Regions from separate parts of the Hydrogenophaga sp. H7 genome, predicted to be linked through region 1. Evidence: predicted binding sites of a transcription regulator. Region 1 holds the regulator's gene; each other region holds the start of a gene.
What was found. Region 1 encodes NrdR, which represses ribonucleotide reductase genes. Its sites were predicted from a motif close to CACNANATNTNGTG; they were not measured.
Positions count from the first base shown of each region.

Region 1 (4,497 bases):
TCGCCATCCGCATTGCACGCCAAGTCGGCAAAGGCAGCATCGTAGTCAGTGAATCCACCATCGCAGCCCCGCACCGCTTGCCCGGGGAAGCGCCGGTCTCCCGACGCTTCCACGTTGGAAAACCCGGTCAGGCGAATCTGCTGCTGCAGCAACTCCAGCGCCAGCGCCGCGTCCTCGTTCATCTGGGACTCGAGCGTGCTGCCGCGGGAAGTGGTTGCGGTGTTCACATAGATGATGCCCACAGCGCCCATGAGAAAGAGACCGATGGTCAGCGCAATCATCAGCTCGACCAGGCTCAGGCCTCGCTGGCTGCGTCTAGACGGGTGAAGGTGATTTTTTGAGTTCATGTTCACAGCCCCACCTTGAAGTACATGCAGCTGTATTCCGCTTTGTCGGCTGTGCTGAGGTTGTCCGGGCAGTTGCCCTTTCCAGCGTCGAAGAGGGAGAAGTCGCCCCGGTCATCGTCTTCGTCCCCCTCCGCCGTGGCGGCTTCCTTCCACAACAGCCACACATCCAGATCGCGCGCGTTTGCATCCCGCCGGCTCATCACCACCGCATCGCCTTGCGGCAGGCGGCTGCGGACCGTACGCAAGAACTGGTCAACGTCTGCAGCGGCGAGGGCATCGGCAACGCTTTCTGCATTGGCGGAAACGGCAGGGTCCAGGTCGAGGTTGGTGTCGTCGACTTCGACCGGTGTGCTTTCAAAGTTGTCACTCAGTTCAATGTCATAGCCCTGGCGGTCATATCCGTGCACATTGACGCGGGCACGGTCGGCCAGGTCATTGACCAATGCAATGCCAGTGAGCCGCATTTGCGATGCCTTGTTGTAACTGAAGGTGGCGCCAGAAAGCCCTGCGATGCCCAGCAGCCCCACCGACACCAGCAGGATGGCCACCAGCACCTCGATCATGCTGGCACCCCGGTGGTGGCGGGGTGCAACGGATTTGGTCACGGAGATGTTCATGAAGGCCTTGCTTGTCATGGGAGCTCGGTCGCAACAGACACGCGCCCCACGCGGGAGACGGTGACCTTGTCCACCTTGGTATTGGCGTTCGCACCGGAAGGTGTGACCGTCAGGGTGGTGGTGGCTGAGCCCATCAACCCGTTTGGAAGGAATTGCATCCATTCCACCCCTCCCGAACTGGTGATCGATGCCACACCAGACTGGGCTGACACGACCTTGAGAATGCGCTCATTGGTGTTGACCACCTGGTTGCCCGCGTTGGCCAGCGTGCCCGCCCCGTCATCGACGAACACGATCCAGCCGGTGTTCCACTCGGTGCCGTCAGCGCAGGACTCTCCGTCGGTACTCGGGCAGACCACGATCTGACGGGAGGACTTGATAGATTCGGATCGCGCCAGCTGCAGTGTGGAGGACAGCTCGCGGGTGGCGCTGTCGCGCCGCCACTGGCGCAGCACCTCGCTGAAGCTGGGTGCCGCCAGGGTGGTGAGGATGGCCAGCAGCGCGATGGTCACGACCAACTCCACCAGCGTGAATCCGTGCTGTCTGGCAGAAGGCGTCAGGGGTGAGGGCAGGTGGTTCAATTTGCAGCTCCGTACTGCAATGTATCGCCCGCTTTCGAGGGTCTTCTGCGCGCCCTGACGCGCGGTCGTGTTTGGCGTGCTCAGCGGCAAAAAGCATTCATTTCTCACGCAGTTGTCGCTTTGGGTCGCCACACACACCGCCGACAGATCGCTGCCGCCCTGACGCCGTCTACTCTGTGTCCAGCGAATTTGGCTTCATTCGACCGGCAGACTTGTGCTGAGCCTGACTCTTCCAATTCGATTGACGGTGATTCTCTGACTGGTACCCATCGTGGGGACAATCTCCAGTGTTCCCATTCCAGATGCCATCATTCCCGTTGGCATGAATACGAAGCGCTGGAGCAATGCATTTCCCCGGATGCTTCGAATTCCATGGGAGCCCTGCGAAACAGCGACCAATTTGTCGGAAGGGCCGAATTGACCATTGCCATCGATGTCCTGAAAAACAATCCACCCCGATTTCCATTCTCTGTTGGAGCTCGGAGAGCAGCGAAGGCCATCGACGCTGCTGCACATCACCACGCGCTGGGACCAGCGGATGGCTTCTGATCTGGCGAGCACAAGGTGGTCTGCAATGGCTCGGGTGGCGTGTTCTCTCTGCCATTCAGAGAGCAGGCGGCTCATGGGAGGAATCGCGAGCTGAATGAGAATGGCCAGCAGCGCAGTCGCCACGACCAGTTCCATCAAGGTGTATCCACGGAATTGCGAAGGATGCTGGTGGGATGGCAATCGCATGATGAGTTCGGATGTGTAATGCGTTCGAACTCATTATTCCCGCGCGTTGGCGCCAAATCATGCCTCCGAGGAGGTAAATGACGACGACTTGTCCCTCCAATGGAGGAGGCCCTGTTTCAGCAGTTGAGCCGCGTGTTATCGGCGGACTTCGTCCACGAGCGCGCGGAACTCGTCGATGTCTTCAAAACTGCGGTAAACGCTGGCAAAGCGGATGTAGGCAACCTTGTCGAGCTTCTTGAGCTCGCGCATGACCATTTCGCCCAGCTTGGTCGATGCGACTTCACGGCTGCCCAGGTTGAGCAGCTTTTCTTCAATGCGCTCGATGGCGGCGTCCACCTGTTCGGTGCTCACCGGTCGCTTGCGCAGGGCGAGGGTGAATGAGGCGCGCAGTTTGGCCGGCACGTAGTCCACGCGCCGACCATCCTTCTTCACTACCGCCGGGAAGCTGACCTCTGGCCGCTCATAGGTGGTGAAGCGCTTTTCGCAGTGGCCGCACTGCCTGCGGCGGCGGATGAAGTCCGCGTCTTCGGAAACCCGGGTCTCAACGACCTGGGTTTCCAGATGGCCGCAAAAGGGGCATTTCACCTGTAGACGGGGAAACGGGCCGTCAGGGCATTGACCTTGGCGCGCACCGCTTCGATGTTCGCCGGGTCGCGCGGGTTGTCCAGCACGTCGGCAATCAGGTTGGCGGTGATGCGGGCTTCCTCGTCCTTGAAGCCGCGGGTGGTCATGGCTGGGGTGCCGATGCGCACACCACTGGTCACCATCGGCTTTTCCGGGTCGTTCGGAATTGCGTTCTTGTTGATGGTCATGTGGGCGCTGCCCAGCACAGCCTCGGCTTCCTTGCCGGTGATGCCCTTGGCGCGCAGGTCCACCAGCATGACGTGGCTTTCGGTGCGGCCGCTGACGATGCGCAGACCGCGCTGGGTCAGTGTTTCGGCCACGATCTGGGCGTTCTTCACCACCTGCTGTTGATAGGCCTTGAACTCGGGCTGCAGCGCTTCCTTGAAGGCAACGGCTTTGGCGGCGATGACGTGCATCAGCGGGCCGCCCTGCAGACCGGGGAAGATGGCGCTGTTGATGGCCTTCTCGTGTTCGGCCTTCATCAGGATGATGCCGCCGCGCGGGCCACGCAGGCTCTTGTGGGTGGTAGAGGTCACCACGTCGGCGAATGGCACCGGGTTGGGATACACGCCCGCGGCGATCAGGCCGGCGTAGTGGGCCATGTCGACCATGAAGATGGCGCCTATTTCCTTGGCGATCTTGGCAAAGCGCTCGAAGTCGATGCGCAGGCTGTATGCGGACGCCCCGGCGACGATGAGCTTGGGCTTGTGCTCGCGGGCCTTGGCTTCCATGACGTCGTAGTCGATCGCTTCGTTCTTGTCGAGGCCGTAGCTGACCACGTTAAACCACTTGCCCGACATGTTCAGCGGCATGCCGTGGGTGAGGTGGCCTCCTTCGGCCAGGCTCATGCCCATGATGGTGTCCCCGGGCTTGAGGAAGGCCAGGAAGACGGCCTCGTTGGCCGAGGCGCCGCAGTGCGGCTGCACGTTGGCGGCATCGGCACCGAAGATCTGCTTGACGCGGTCGATGGCCAGCTGTTCGGCCACGTCGACGTACTCGCAGCCGCCGTAGTAGCGCTTGCCGGGGTAGCCCTCGGCGTACTTGTTGGTCAACTGGGTGCCCTGGGCGGCCATCACGGCCGGCGAGGCGTAGTTCTCGCTGGCGATCAGCTCGATGTGGTGTTCCTGGCGGGCGTTTTCCGCTTGAATGGCCTTGAACAGCTCGGGGTCGGTTTGCTCGATGAGGATGTTGCGGTCGTACATGGTTTGGCAGTCTCGGGACGGTCTCGGATGAGATGGGACCCCGCGCACTCTCTGAAAAGCGGCAGGGACTGCCCAGGCGAACGGCTGAACACCCGTAGAGCGGGCGGTGCGCTTCCCAGTGGTTGTCCCGCTCGCGGGGAGCGGGGGGCCACGTCAGCACGGACGGCAGGTGGCTGCCGCGCGCCTATCGCCAGTTGCGCACCTGTGTAGTTTATCCGAGTGGCGAGGTGCCCGCAGGCCTCGGAGCTTGGCGGTCTGTGGTCAGGAACTGGTGAGAGCGGCGTCGGCTGCCGGTTCAACCGGCAGGCCGGCAGGGATGGCTTCGGGCTGGGGATCGAGCAGCCCGGTCTGGGTTGGCTCGATCGGCTCCGGCGCGGCGGGCGCAGGCGCG
Region 1 covers NZ_MCIC01000019.1:134,571-139,067, forward strand. Annotated here, with positions in the region: gene BC358_RS20225 (PilW family protein) at 1-347, opposite strand, end outside; gene pilV (type IV pilus modification protein PilV) at 350-964, opposite strand; gene BC358_RS20235 (GspH/FimT family pseudopilin) at 979-1,545, opposite strand; gene BC358_RS20240 (GspH/FimT family pseudopilin) at 1,741-2,280, opposite strand; gene nrdR (transcriptional regulator NrdR) at 2,416-2,865, opposite strand; gene glyA (serine hydroxymethyltransferase) at 2,862-4,106, opposite strand; ZMP/ZTP riboswitch at 4,170-4,314, opposite strand; gene BC358_RS20255 (lytic transglycosylase domain-containing protein) at 4,368-4,497, opposite strand, start outside.

Region 2 (4,497 bases), on a different contig from region 1:
CGAAGTGCTTGAGGTCCATGACCATCACGTCGTCCCACAGACCGAGGCGCTTGAGGTCCTTGACCAGGTAGCTGTTGATGACGGTGAACTCGCCCGACAGGTTGGACTTGACCGACAGGTTGCCGAAGCAGGGCTCGATGGACGCGTCTACGCCAATGATGTTGGAGATGGTGGCGGTGGGCGCGATGGCCACGCAGTTGGAGTTGCGCATGCCGTCCTGCGCGATCTTCTTGCGCAGCGCGTCCCAGTCCAGGCTGGCCGAGCGGTCCACGTCCACATAGCCGCCGCGCTCGCGCGCCAGCAGGTCCAGCGTGTCGGGCGGCAGGATGCCCTGGTCCCACAGCGAGCCGCGGTAGCTGCTGTAGCGGCCGCGCTCGCGTGCCAGCTCGGTCGAGGCCCAGTAGGCGTAGTAGCAGATCGCTTCCATCGAACGGTCGGCGAAGTCGACCGCCTCGTTGGAGGCGTAGGGAATGCGCAGTTCGTACAGTGCGTCCTGGAAGCCCATCAGGCCCAGGCCGACCGGGCGGTGGCGCAGGTTGGAGTCGCGCGCCTTCTTGACCGCGTAGTAGTTGATGTCGATCACGTTGTCGAGCATGCGCATCGCCGTGTTGATCGTCTTCTGCAGCTTGGCGTGGTCGAGCTGGCCGTTGCTGAGGTGGCGGTGCAGGTTGACCGAGCCGAGGTTGCAGACGGCGGTCTCGGTGTCGCTGGTGTTGAGCGTGATCTCGGTGCAGAGGTTGGAGCTGTGCACCACGCCGGCGTGCTGCTGCGGGCTGCGCACGTTGCAGGCGTCCTTGTAGGTGATCCAGGGATGGCCGGTCTCGAACAGCATCGAGAGCATCTTGCGCCACAGGTCGGTGGCCGAGACCTTCTTGTAGGGCTTGATCTCGCCGCGGGCAGCCTTCTCCTCGTAGGCCAGGTAGGCCTTCTCGAAGTCGGCGCCGAACAGGTCGTGCAGGTCGGGCACGTTGTTGGGCGAGAACAGGCTCCACTCGCCCTTTTCCATCACGCGCTTCATGAACAGGTCGGGAATCCAGTTCGCCGTGTTCATGTCGTGGGTGCGGCGGCGGTCGTCGCCGGTGTTCTTGCGCAGCTCCAGGAATTCTTCGATGTCCAGGTGCCAGGTTTCCAGGTAGGTGCAGACCGCGCCCTTGCGCTTGCCGCCCTGGTTCACCGCGACGGCGGTGTCGTTGACCACCTTCAGGAACGGCACCACGCCTTGCGATTCGCCGTTGGTGCCCTTGATGTGGGCACCCAGGGCGCGCACACGGGTCCAGTCGTTGCCCAGGCCGCCGGCGAATTTGGACAGGAGGGCGTTCTCCTTGATCGATTCGTAGATGCCGTCGAGATCGTCGGGCACGGTCGTCAGGTAGCAGCTGGAGAGCTGCGAGCGCAGCGTGCCGGCATTGAACAGCGTGGGTGTGGACGACATGAAGTCGAACGAGGACAGCACCTCGTAGAACTCGATGGCGCGGGCTTCGCGGTCGATCTCGTTGAGCGCCAGGCCCATGGCCACGCGCATGAAGAAGGTCTGCGGCAGCTCGATGCGGCTCTTGCGCACGTGCAGGAAGTAGCGGTCGTACAGGGTCTGCAGGCCGAGGTAGTCGAACTGCAGGTCGCGCTCGGGCTTGAGCGCGGCGCCCAGGCGTGCCAGGTCGAACTGCAGCAGCTTCTCGTCCAGCAGCTCGTTCTGCACGCCCTTCTTGATCGCCTGCGGGAAGTAGTCGGCGTAGCGCTCACCCATCTGTGCGGCGGGCACCTCTTCGCCCAGCACTTCCTTGACCACGGTGTGCAGCAGCAGGCGCGCGGTGGCGTAGGTGTAGTCCGGGTCCTTTTCGATCAGGGTGCGCGCGGCCAGGATGGCGGCCTTGTAGACCTCCTCGATCGGCACGCCGTCGTACAGGTTGCGTTTGGTCTCCGCGACGATGGGATCGGCCTTGACGTCCTGGCCCAGGTTGGCGCAGGCGGCCTCAATCAGGCCCTGCAGGCGCGCAATGTCCAGCGGCACACGCTGGCCGCCATCCATCACATGCAGCGTGGCTTCGGCGGGCTTGGCCGCTTCGGCCTGATGGGCGCGTTCCTGTGCCCGGCGCTCGCGGTACAGAACGTAGGCGCGGGCGACCTCGTGGTGGCCACCGCGCATCAGGCCCAGTTCGACATGGTCCTGCACGTCCTCGATGTGGAAGGTGCCGCCGCCGGGGCGCGAGCGCATCAGTGCGCGCACCACCGTCTGGGTCAGCGCGTCCACGGTCTCGCGCACGCTGGCCGACGCCGCGCCCTGGGTGCCGTGCACTGCCAGGAAGGCCTTCATCATGGCCACCGCGATCTTGCTCGGCTCGAACGGCACGACCGCGCCGTTGCGACGGATGATCTGGTACTGGGTCAGCACGGAGGCGCCAGCGGGCTCGGTGGTGGAGCCGGTGCTGCCGGTGGGCATGTGGGGGGTGTTCGGGGAGGCTGTGGGCGTGGCGGTCAGCATGGTTCCTCTTTCGTTTGTGTTGTGGCGCCGAAGGTTCGGCTGGTGCGGCGCACACTATATCTGGTGTCTGGTGGTGGTTCAAGCCACTACCGGTAGTGTTTTAATAAAAAGTGCATGCTGGTTTTCGTCTGGCAAAAAGCCATCGGAAAGGCAGTGCGTTCAGGCCTGGTGTGGTGCGGCGCCGGTGCGTGGCTTGGACTCAGGAACCGAGCGCCGACGCGCATTTCGTGCGGATTCCGCGCGGAAATCCGCGTGTTTGCTGGCGATGCGCGGAGGGGCGCCGGTCAGGCTGTGGAGGCGTCCGGATCGAATGTGGCGATCACACATTCGGGAAAGCACCGATGATCCCAGGCCAGTCCGCGCTGCAGCCGTGCCCAGTCGAAGCCGGACCCCGGGTCGAGTTTGCGACCGGGGGCGATGTGCTCGTGGCCGGCGATGTGGGTGATCGGGTAGCGGTCGGCCAGCTGCCGGCACAGGTCGGCCAGCGCGCGGTATTGCGCGTCCTCGAAGGTCTGGCCTTCGAGTCCCTCCAGCTCGATGCCGATCGAGTCGTCGTTGCAGCGCTCGCGGCCGCGCCAGCACGACACCCCCGCGTGCCAGGCGCGCCGGTCCGCGTCCACGAACTGCACCACCTGCCCGTCGCGGCGTACAAAAAAATGGGCCGAAACCTCCAGCCCACGGATCTGCTCGAAATAGGGGTGGGCCGACCAGTCAAGCCGGTTGGTGAACAGCCATTCGACTTCCGGCCCGCCGTACTGCCCGGGTGGCAGGCTGATCGAATGCAGCACGATGAGGTCGACGACGGCGCCCGCGGGGCGGTCGTTGGCGTTGGGCGAGAGCACCTGCCGCGCGGTGCGCAGCCAGCCCCCCGACCAGTCGCCGGTGTCAGGTGGTGCTGTCGTCATCGTCGGACGGCATGGTGATGCCCAGGCGCTGGATGCGGTAGCGGATCTGCCGCAGGTTGAGCCCCAGGCGGTTGGCCGCGGCCGTGCGGTTGTAGTCGCATTCCTTGAGCGCCATGAGCAGGACCTGTCGCTCCTGCTCGTCCAGGTAACTCTGCAGATCGTCGGGGATGGTGTCGGGCTGGGTGGTGGGCGGCTCGGTGGACTCCACCGGCTCGCTGGGCGGCCGGGTGGCCGTGAAGCCGGCGTCCACATCGCCCGGGTCCGCGAAGTCCTGCGCTTGCAGATGGCTGCCGGAGCTCAGCGCGAGCGCGCGCTGCAGCAGGTTCTCCAGCTCGCGGACGTTGCCCGGCAGCTCGCGCGCCTGCAGCCAGGCGAGGGCATCGGCAGTGAGGGTGGGGATAGGCTGGCCGGATTCGCTGCAGATGCGCTGCAGCAGGGCATCGACCAGCCCAGGCAGGTCTTCCCGCCGTTCCCGCAGCGGTGGTGTGCGCAGGCCGATCACGTTGAGCCGGTAGAACAGGTCCTGCCGGAATTCACCGTCCCGGACCAGGGCCGCGAGGTCCTTGTGGGTGGCGCTGACCAGCCGCACGTCGACCGCTTCCTCCTGCACACCGCCCAGCGGACGCACGCGCCGCTCCTGGATCACACGCAGCAGCTTGGCCTGCATGCCCAGCGGCAGGTCGCCGATTTCGTCGAGGAACAGGGTACCGCCGCGGGCCGCCTGGAAGTAGCCTTCCCGGTCGTGGCTGGCACCGGTGTAGGCGCCTTTGCGCGCGCCGAAGAACTCGGCCTCGATGAGGTTGTCCGGGATCGCCCCGCAGTTGACGGCCACGAACGGTCCGTCGGAGCGGTGGCTGCACTCGTGCACAGCCCGCGCCACCAGTTCCTTGCCGGTGCCCGATTCGCCCAAGATCAGCACCGGGGCCATGCTGGTCGCCACTTTTTCGATGCGCTGACGGATCTGCTGCATGGTCGCCGATGCGCCGACGATGCGCCGCAGCGCCTGCACGCCGGCCGGCGGCGGGGGAGCGCTGCGCGGGGGGTCGTTCACCGTGCCGCGGCGCGGCGCGCCGGCCGCCGGATGGCGCTGGCTGTGCAGGGCGGCCTGCACCG
Region 2 covers NZ_MCIC01000001.1:425,381-429,877, forward strand. Annotated here, with positions in the region: gene BC358_RS02055 (ribonucleoside-diphosphate reductase subunit alpha) at 1-2,437, opposite strand, end outside; gene ampD (1,6-anhydro-N-acetylmuramyl-L-alanine amidase AmpD) at 2,764-3,384, opposite strand; gene BC358_RS02065 (sigma-54 dependent transcriptional regulator) at 3,365-4,497, opposite strand, start outside.
Region 2: the regulator NrdR is predicted to act here: its motif matches at 2,532-2,545, upstream of BC358_RS02055 (ribonucleoside-diphosphate reductase subunit alpha).

Region 3 (4,497 bases), on a different contig from region 1:
TGCGCAGGGCGTCGGCCCCGCGCCGCGCCGCACTCGACGCCTCAGGCGGCACGGCCGGGTTCGGCAAAGAAGCGCCGCTCGGCGTGTTCACCCTGCTTGCCCCGGTTGAAGCTGCTCACCGGACGGTGGTAGCCCATGACGCGGGTCCAGACCTCGCAGGGCTGGCGCTCGTCGTCGCGCAGGGCGACGTCCTGGGCATGGGCGGGGACGGTGGCGGGTGTGGATGCGTTCATGGTGGTTTCCTTGTGGGGTGGTTGGAGAACGGTGTGTCAGGCCGCCTGCAGCTGGCGTTTGGCGGCCAGCCGCTCGGCGTCGCAGGTCGGGCAGAACGGGTGTTCGCCGGCCAGGTAGCCGTGGGTGGGACAGATGGAGAAGGTGGGCGTGACGGTGATGTAGGGCAGGCGGAAGTTCGTCAGCGCCCGCTGCACCAGGGCGCGGCAGGCGTCGCCGCTGCTCAGACGCTCGCCCATGTACAGGTGCAGCACGGTGCCGCCGGTGTACTGGCGCTGCAGCGGGGCCTGGCGCTCCAGCGCCTCGAACGGGTCGTCGGTGAAGCCCACCGGCAGCTGCGACGAGTTGGTGTAGTAGGGCTGTTCGGGTGTGCCGGCCTGCAGGATGCCGGGCCAGCGCTTGCGGTCCTCGCGCGCGAAGCGGTAGGTGGTGCCCTCGGCCGGGGTGGCCTCGAGGTTGTATAGGTGGCCAGTCTCCTCCTGGAACGCGACGATGCGCGCACGCACGTGGTCGAGGAAGCGCAGCGCGAAGGCGTGGCCCTCGTCGGTGGTGATGTCGTGCGCGTCGCCGCTGAAGTTGCGCACCATCTCGTTGATGCCGTTCACGCCCAGGGTGCTGAAGTGGTTGCGCAGCGTGCCCAGGTAACGTTTGGTGTAGGGGAACAGGCCCTGGTCCATGAGGCGCTGGATCAGCTTGCGCTTGGTCTCCAGGCTCTGTTTGCCCAGTTCCAGCAGGCGGTCCAGCGCGGCCAGCAGGCCGGCCTCGTCACCTGCGTGCAGGTGGCCCAGGCGCGCGCAGTTCACCGTGACCACGCCCAGGCTGCCGGTCTGCTCGGCGCTGCCGAACAGGCCGTTGCCGCGCTTGAGCAGTTCGCGCAAATCCAGCTGCAGGCGGCAGCACATGGAGCGCACCATGTTCGGCTGCAGCTCGGAGTTGATGAAGTTCTGGAAGTAGGGCAGGCCGTACTTGGCTGTCATGTCGAACAGGCGCCGCGCGTTCTCGCTCTCCCAGGGGAAGTCGGGCGTGATGTTGTAGGTGGGAATGGGGAAGGTGAACACGCGGCCCTTGGCGTCGCCCGTGGTCATGACGTCGATGTAGGCGCGGTTGATCAGGTCCATCTCGGCCTGCAACTCGCCGTAGCAGAACGGCATCTCCACACCGGCGATCACGGGCACCTGCTCGCGCAGGTCTTCGGGGCAAACCCAGTCGAAGGTGAGGTTGGTGAACGGCGTCTGCGTGCCCCAGCGCGAGGGCACGTTGAGGTTGTAGACCAGCTCCTGGATGCACTGGCGCACCTGTGCGTAGTCCATGCGGTCCTGTCGCACGTAGGGCGCCAGGTAGGTGTCGAAGGAGGAGAAGGCCTGCGCGCCCGCCCACTCGTTCTGCAGCGTGCCCAGGAAGTTGACGATCTGCCCGACCGCCGACGAGAGGTGCTTCGGCGGACCCGACTCCACCTTGCCCGGCACACCGTTGAGGCCCTCGTTGAGCAGGGTGCGCAGCGACCAGCCCGCGCAGTAGCCGCTGAGCATGTCGAGGTCGTGGATGTGGATGTCGCCGTCGCGGTGGGCTGCGCCGATCTCGGGCGTGTAGACGTGCGAGAGCCAGTAGTTGGCCGTGACCTTGCCGGCCACGTTGAGGATCAGGCCACCCAGCGAATAGCCCTGGTTGGCGTTGGCGTTGACGCGCCAGTCGGCGCGCGTGAGGTACTCGTTGATCGAGGCCTCGACGTCCACCAGGGTCTGGCGGTCGCTGCGCAGCTGGGCGTGCTGCTCGCGGTAGACGATGTAGCCGCGCGCCGTGCGCAGGTGGTTGGCCGCGATCAGGGTCTGCTCGACCACGTCCTGGATCTGCTCGATGGTCGGCGCCGCGCCATTGAAGCGGTGACCCAGAACCTTGACCACCTGCGCGCACAGCAGCTGCGCCTCGGCCCCGTCGAGTTCCCCGCTGGCCTGCCCCGCGCGCGCCAGCGCGGAGCGGATCTTGTCGGCGTTGAAGGCCTCCCGGAGCCCCGAGCGCTTGAGCACCTCGCGCGGCCAGCCGGACACCATCGAATCGTTCATGCAAATCCTCCTTGGACACTACCTATGGTGTCTAAGGTACCCGCCAGACACCATAGGTAGTTTGATTTGCCGCAAAGTCGGCTGCATCAGAAGGCCATCGCCAGCCCCTTTTTTTGCCCGGAAACGGCTTGACCTGCATCAAGCCCGTGACCGACCGGGGCCGGTGTGTCGCCCAGGTGCGGACGGCGCCCCGCACCCGGGCGAACAATCCCGCCATGGACTTCGAACACAGCCCCCGCGCACAGGCGCTGTTGCGCCAGCTGGACCAGTTCCTGCTGACCTATGTGTTGCCGCACAACGCGGCCTGGCACCAGGCGGTGCAGGACGGGCAGTACCCGCCGCCCTTCCTGGAAGACCTCAAGACGCTGGCGAAAGAGGAAGGGCTGTGGAACCTGTTCCTGCCCGGCCTGCGCGCCGACGAGCCGGGCACGCGCCTGGCCAACCTCGACTACGCGCCGCTGGCCGAGGCCATGGGCAAACTGAGCTGGGCGGCCGAGGTGTTCAACTGCAGCGCGCCCGACACCGGCAACATGGAACTGCTGCACCGCTTCGCCACCCCGTCGCAGCGCGAACACTGGCTGATCCCGCTGCTGCACGGCGAGATCCGCTCGGCGTTTGCGATGTCCGAGCCCGACGTGGCCTCGTCGGACCCGACCAACCTGCAGACCACGGTACGGCGCGAGGGCGACGACCTCGTGCTCAGCGGCCGCAAGTGGTTCATCACCGGTGTGGCGCACCCGGCCTGCCGTGTGCTGATCGTGATGGCGCGCAACGAGGGTGACGACGGTGAAGATGCCCACCACCAGCACAGCATGGTGCTGGTGCCCATGGGCACGCCCGGTCTGGAGGTGGTGCGCAACATCCCGGTGGTGCATCACCACGCGCCCGAGGGGCACTGCGAAATCGTGCTGCGGCAGGTTCGGGTGCCGGCCGACCACCTGCTGGGCGACTGGGGCCACGGCTTCGCCATGGCGCAGGCGCGGCTCGGCCCCGGCCGGGTGCACCACTGCATGCGCACCATCGGCCAGTGCGAGCTGGCGCTGGCCCTGGCCACCGAGCGCGCACTGGAGCGGCGCAGCTTCGGCCACCACCTGGCCGACTACGCCAACGTGCAGGAATGGATTGCGCACTCGCGCATCGAGATCGACCAGGCGCGTCTGCTGGTGCTGCGCTGCGCCTGGCTGCTGGACCACCCCGAACAGGCCGAGCCGGCCGCCGTGCGCGCGCAGGTCGCGGCGATCAAGGTGGTGGCCGCCGGCCTGCAGACCCGCGTGGTGGACCGCGCCATGCAGGTCTTCGGCGCCATGGGCCTGTCGCCCGACACGCCGCTGGCGCAGTTCTGGACCTGGGGCCGCGCCCTGCACCTGCTCGACGGCCCGGACGAGGTGCACCTGCGCAGCGTGGCGCGGCACGAGTTCGCGCAGGCGCGCGAGCGGCTGGGCTCGCTGTCGGCCTATTTCACGACGCCGGAGCAGATGCGGACACCGCCGCACCTGAACTGAACCGGCGGCGGGTGTTCCAGTTCAGCGGTCCACCTGGCCCGGCAGCGACAGGTCGCCCGAGGCCACCTTGAACACCTGGGCCACACACAGCAGCGGGGCGTGCACGCTGGCGTTCACGCGCAGGGCCGCGGTGACACCGTCGAATTTCGTGGCCTGCAGCGCCGACACGTTGTCGAAGGGCACACGCACGCTCACGCTGCCGCGCGCGAACGACGGGCTCCAGCCGGGGCTGTCGATCAGCAGCGGCAGACCCGGCCAGGTCCTGGGCAGGCGCGGCCGGCTGCCTTCGGGAATGTCGACCACCTTGAGCGAGTCCTTGCCGCAGGCCTCGTCCGGCTGCAGCACCACCCAGTGCGAGTGCCACACGCCGCCGTCGTTCTTCAGGTGACCGTCGCCGTTTTCGTCGAACAGCGGCGTGTCGTCGAAGTCGGGGTGGGCGGTGACGGCAAAGGCCAGGATGCCGGTCTTGGGCTCGAAGCCGACCTCGGCCGGGTCCAGGCTGGTGGGCCAGACGTAGGAGAACACCTTGCTGCCGGCCAGCTGGCCCGACTTCGTGGGCCGCGTGCGCCCGGCCTTGCCCGAGACCTGCATGTGGAACACCAGGGCGTTGTCCTCGGTGGTGATGCGGGTGTGCACCACGTCGAAGGGCGCGTGGACCGCTTTGGCCGGCGCGGTCGCGATGCCGCCGGTGTGGCCGTGGGTGC
Region 3 covers NZ_MCIC01000020.1:9,132-13,628, reverse strand. Annotated here, with positions in the region: gene BC358_RS20815 (anaerobic ribonucleoside-triphosphate reductase activating protein) at 1-52, opposite strand, end outside; gene nrdD (anaerobic ribonucleoside-triphosphate reductase) at 42-233, opposite strand; gene BC358_RS20805 (ribonucleoside triphosphate reductase) at 270-2,291, opposite strand; gene BC358_RS20800 (acyl-CoA dehydrogenase family protein) at 2,507-3,793, shown strand; gene BC358_RS20795 (hypothetical protein) at 3,815-4,497, opposite strand, start outside.
Region 3: the regulator NrdR is predicted to act here: its motif matches at 2,308-2,321, upstream of BC358_RS20805 (ribonucleoside triphosphate reductase).